2 regions of the Sporosarcina sp. E16_3 genome follow, and region 2 is predicted to be linked to the other one. Evidence: predicted binding sites of a transcription regulator. Region 2 holds the regulator's gene; the other holds the start of a gene.
What was found. The regulator CtsR, encoded in region 2, represses protease genes until heat stress. The targets are predictions, from matches to a motif close to ATGGTCAATAAAGGTCAAACA.

Region 1 (2,466 bases), on a different contig from region 2:
CAACGATTTTTCCAGGGAATCTTTTTACTTTCCTATTGTAATTGGCGACTACGTCGTTATAATCCTTACGTGCAACACCCAATCGATTTTCAGTCCCCGAAAGTTCATCCATTAATTGTCTGAAGTTCTCATTCGCCTTCAAATCAGGGTAGTTTTCAACGACTACGAGAAGACGGCTAAGAGCTCCGGCTAAGTCAGCGTTTGCATCCGCTTGTTCCCCAGGCCCTTTTGCACCGGCCAATCTGGCACGAGAATCCGCAATATCACTGATAATCCCTTTTTCATGGCTTGCGAAGCCTTTTACCGTGCTTACCAAGTTCGGAATCAAATCAAGTCTCCGTTGTAGTTGATTTTCCACTTGTGCATACGCCTGGTCCACATCTTCTTCTAAATTAACGAATTTGTTATAGCTTGGAACCAGTATCATTGCCAAAACTGCAAGTATAATTACGATTACCGCAATTGGTCCTAAAACTCTTTTCATGTTAACACCCCTCACGAGTTAGTTATTTTCATTTACCCTCTCGAACACCGTGCCGAAACTTTTTCTACAGTAGTATATACAGTATGACGATTGAAAATGTTTCATTTCTTCTGCGGCATCGTTTTTTTAGCCATCAAAAAACCGGCTTCCCATAGTGGAAAGCCGGCTTTCGTACAACTTATTTAGATTCAGGTTTAGTTTTAGCTCCGTCTTTCATGTCACTGCGTGTAATAATATGGTCAATTAAACCATATTCTTTCGCACGTTCAGCTGTCATGAAATTGTCGCGGTCTGTATCTCTCGCAATTACTTCAACTGATTGGCCAGTACGCTCAGCAAGAATCAAGTTAAGTTTTTCACGAGTGAAAAGGATATGTTTTGCAGCAATTTCAATTTCTGTTGCTTGCCCTTGTGCTCCACCCAATGGTTGGTGAATCATTACTTCTGCGTTAGGAAGTGCGTAACGTTTCCCTTTAGTACCCGCCGCTAGCAGGAACGATCCCATAGATGCAGCCATCCCCATACAAATTGTTTGGATTTCAGGTTTGATGAATTGCATTGTGTCAAAAATAGCCATTCCAGCAGTGACGCTTCCCCCGGGGCTATTAATGTAGATTGAAATATCTTTATCCGGATCTTCTGCTTCCAAAAATAGGAGTTGAGCAACGATAGAGTTCGCAACGTCGTCATTGATTCCACTTCCAAGCATGATAATACGGTCTTTCAATAGACGTGAATAGATGTCGTAAGCACGCTCACCGCGGCTAGTCTGTTCAATTACTGTAGGTATTAGATTCATTCTATTTCCTCCTTCAAGCTGGATAGTGTTGTCTACCTATTGAAACATAACTTCGTTTCAACTGTAACTTTATCATACATAGTATGGTCAACGAAGGTCAAATATAACGCTTTCAAAATAAGCATTGCATTCATTGAGCTACACTAGTATAATAAGTCTAGTCTGCTGCAAAAGTTAGCGGATTTGTAAGGCCCTCGTGGTGCAACGGATAGCACGTAAGCCTCCGAAGCTTAAAATGTGAGTTCGATTCTCGCCGAGGGCATATCCCAGTATAAGGTTTATACTGTAAAATATTCATCTGCTTTTACAAGCGGATGAATATTTTTTTGCGTTTTTTTTGGGGGGATGTTGCGACAGTTTAACGAGTTGTCATGAAAGTTCTTGCCTTTTCCCTTACAGTTTGCTGGGTTGCCATGACTAACCGTTATTGCCATGACTATTTATCACCTCGCCATGACTTCGAACCGCGTCCCCATGACTTCACTCCCTATTGCCATGACTAACCGTTATTGCCATGACTATTTATCGCCTTGCCATGACTTCGAACCGCATCCCCATGACTTCACACCCAATGTCCATAAAAAAACCGTTACCACTTGTCATTTGACAGCGCTAACGGTTAATCCTTTATTTAATTGTCATTTTCAACAAGGGCTGCGAGCGATTCTAGAGCCTGTTCCTCGTCGCTTCCCTCTGCGATCAATGTGATTGTTGTGCCGCGCGCAATGGCTAGGCTCATTATCCCCATTATACTTTTAGCGTTTACTTGGCGTTCTTCTCTTTTCAAAAATACGTCAGCCAAAAACCTATTTGCTTCTTGGACAAAAAGTGCTGCTTGCCGTGCTTGTAATCCTGATTTCAACTTCACTTCAACTATTCGTTCTGCCATGACAGCGCCAGCTCCTCTCTTGGTTCGACAGCGGATTCACCGACTACCGATTCCCCCATTGCGAAGATTATCCGCAATTTCTTCGATTTTTCTTAAGCGATGGTTTACACCGGATTTACTTACCATCCCGCCCGAAACCAGCTCTCCAAGTTCCTTCAACGTAATATCTTGATTGTCTACCCGAAGCCTTGCGATTTCTTGCAATCTATCTGGTAATTCAGCAAGTCCAATCGTACTTTCAATAAACTTTATATTTTCAACTTGGCGCTGTGCTGCACCAATTGTTTTATTCAT
Region 2 (2,466 bases):
TTTCCAAGTAGTCATCGACCTGATCCGCCTGTTTATAGGCGTCCTCAAGTTGTAACCCAGGATAGATGCATTGAATTCGGATATGATCTTCCTCATTCACCATTACACTTACGGTCTCATCTGCTGATAGAAGAACCGCGCCATGCCGATCGGGAATTGCAAGTTGTGGACTAATTAGATGTTTTTCGACAAGTACTTGACGTTCCAATGCAGGGAGATCGGACATCTTGGTGTAGGAATAGCCACTCTGCACGGTATCAAGCAAAACACCTGTAACCGCCCTGTCTACCGCCATCGCTTCATCTTCAGTGAACGCGATAGGAAAACGATACCCTGTCAAGTTGCGAGCAAGCCGAATCCGCGTCGACATAACGATGTCTGAATGCTCTCCATAAGCAGTCATCCAAGGAGTTACCGCGTCACGCATGAATTTTTCAATCGACATCGTTGTCTTCACCTCCATGGGAAAGGTGTTGCTTTAGTGTATTCACTTCATCACGCAAAGCTGCGGCTTCTTCAAAACGCTCGGCTTCAACAGCCTCTTTCATCTTCACGCGTATCTCTTCGATTTTCTTTTTAACTGCATATAGTTCATTAAATGAAACCGGTATTTTCCCGGTATGAGTTGAATGGCCATTGTGAAGCTTGCCAAAAACTTGCGGTAAGCTGCCACGGAACGTGTCATAACAGTCGGCACAGCCAAATTTCCCAATGTCGAGGAACTTTGGAAACGTTAAACCACACGCTGGACATTCAGGTCCTTCTAACGGTTCTCCCCGTGTTTGCGGTTGTGCCTGGAAAGGATCAGAACCGCTAAACCAGTGAGATAAGAACTGCTGAATGGACAACGGCTCCTGATTAGGGTCGAAATGGAATGTTTGTGATTGGAAAGCGCACTTCTCACACAAATGGCGTTCCAGCGATCCAATCACACTTTCTTGCTTGATCGTAATGGACGCAGGTCGTTCTTTACAATTTTCACAGTTCATCGAAAGCCACCTCATATCAGTTGGATTGGTGATTAGTTAAGCTGTTCGTAAATAAGCGTCAAGAGCATCGCTTGTAAAATGCGTGCACGCATGATATCGCGGTCTGGAAGTGGCTGATGGATAGTCCTTCGATCCACCGCAGCAAGAATAAGCTTTGACTCGCGCTCCGTTATGACCTCTTCTTCAATTAGTCTATAAACGACATCCAAAGCCATCGTATAAGATGCACCCGATTGTATACCGCCCAAAATATGTTCTATCAATTCTTTACGGGAATTCGCCTGGACGCGGAAAATACGTATGTAGCCGCCGCCTCCCCGCTTCGATTCAACCGCATAACCACGCTCAGCTGTGAAGCGCGTTTTAATGACGTAATTGATTTGAGAAGGGACGCATTGGAACTTTTCAGCGACTTCATTACGCTTAATTTCAATGGTGCCACACTGTCCCTCTTCAATTATCGCCTTCAAATATCCTTCAATAATGTCGGAAATGTTTCTCATGCCCTCACCTCTTTCATACGGGGGGTAAGCCGTTGACTTTGACTATCTTTGACTTGATTGTACATGATATTCCTCACGTTCTGCAATCGATACGCACCTGACTTAGCCAGTATCGGCATGAGGCAATACCTTTTAACCGTAGTAGCTAAAAATGGAGCACAGGGCGAATTCGCCTTGCACTCCACTTCCCATTATTCCATGCTAACATTCGTCAACTCTTTCACAGGCAAGAATAATTCACCCGTCTCTAAATACGTTACAACAAGCTTATCGCCTTGTTGAATATAGATTGAGAGTGGCACAGTTTCCGAAGAAACGATGTAGTTGCGTCCATCATCCGCTAAAAACGAAACAAGTGTAAAATCGCCAACACGCTCTTTAAAAACACGCACGACTTTTACCGCGACTTTCGCCTCTTCCGCGCTCGAACTACCATCTACACTGCTCCCCCCGCGTTGCAGAGCTGTCTTATACAATTTCAATGCTTCATTTGGCGAGTTGCCGAAGACCGATATCTCCGGATTGGCAGCTGATACAATGAAGTAATTTTGCAGGAATCCATTGGAATCGAGCACCGGTGTTAGCCAACTCGCTTCTCCGTAAAAGTTATACAAGACCGGCATTTCACCAGACCATTTCTTTTCGATGAATTTCTTTTCAATAATCTGCAATGCCCCTTGCGAATCCATATACGACTCTTCCAGATTACCTGAATAATACGTTGCTTTTCCTGTTTTACCATCCGTCAACGCATAGCCAAGCATTGAGTCAACACCTTCTTTGGGGCTTGTGAAATCTGTGAAGTAATACATATGCCCATTTTCATCAAAAATCGGACTGACGTTCGCTTCTGTTCCTTCATCAGATGGCAGCTTGACATCTTTCTTCCCAACGACTGAATTCCAGAAACCGTGGATATAGTTCCCGAAATAACTGTTTTGCAAACTGACTGCTTCAGGTGAAACCGCACCATC

Region 1: clpP (ATP-dependent Clp endopeptidase proteolytic subunit ClpP) is a predicted target of CtsR. The motif match lies at 1,367-1,387, and genes of this name have one in related genera.

What each region holds. Positions count from the first base shown of each region.
Region 1 covers NZ_JADPRX010000017.1:14,300-16,765, forward strand. The annotation lists gene I2483_RS11295 (LemA family protein) at 1-484, opposite strand, end outside; gene clpP (ATP-dependent Clp endopeptidase proteolytic subunit ClpP) at 663-1,283, opposite strand; tRNA gene I2483_RS11305 (tRNA-Arg) at 1,474-1,545, shown strand; gene I2483_RS11310 (HPr family phosphocarrier protein) at 1,915-2,172, opposite strand; gene whiA (DNA-binding protein WhiA) at 2,209-2,466, opposite strand, start outside.
Region 2 covers NZ_JADPRX010000003.1:130,278-132,743, forward strand. The annotation lists gene mcsB (protein-arginine kinase McsB) at 1-445, opposite strand, end outside; gene I2483_RS04370 (UvrB/UvrC motif-containing protein) at 435-989, opposite strand; gene I2483_RS04375 (CtsR family transcriptional regulator) at 1,022-1,492, opposite strand; gene I2483_RS04380 (hypothetical protein) at 1,684-2,466, opposite strand, start outside.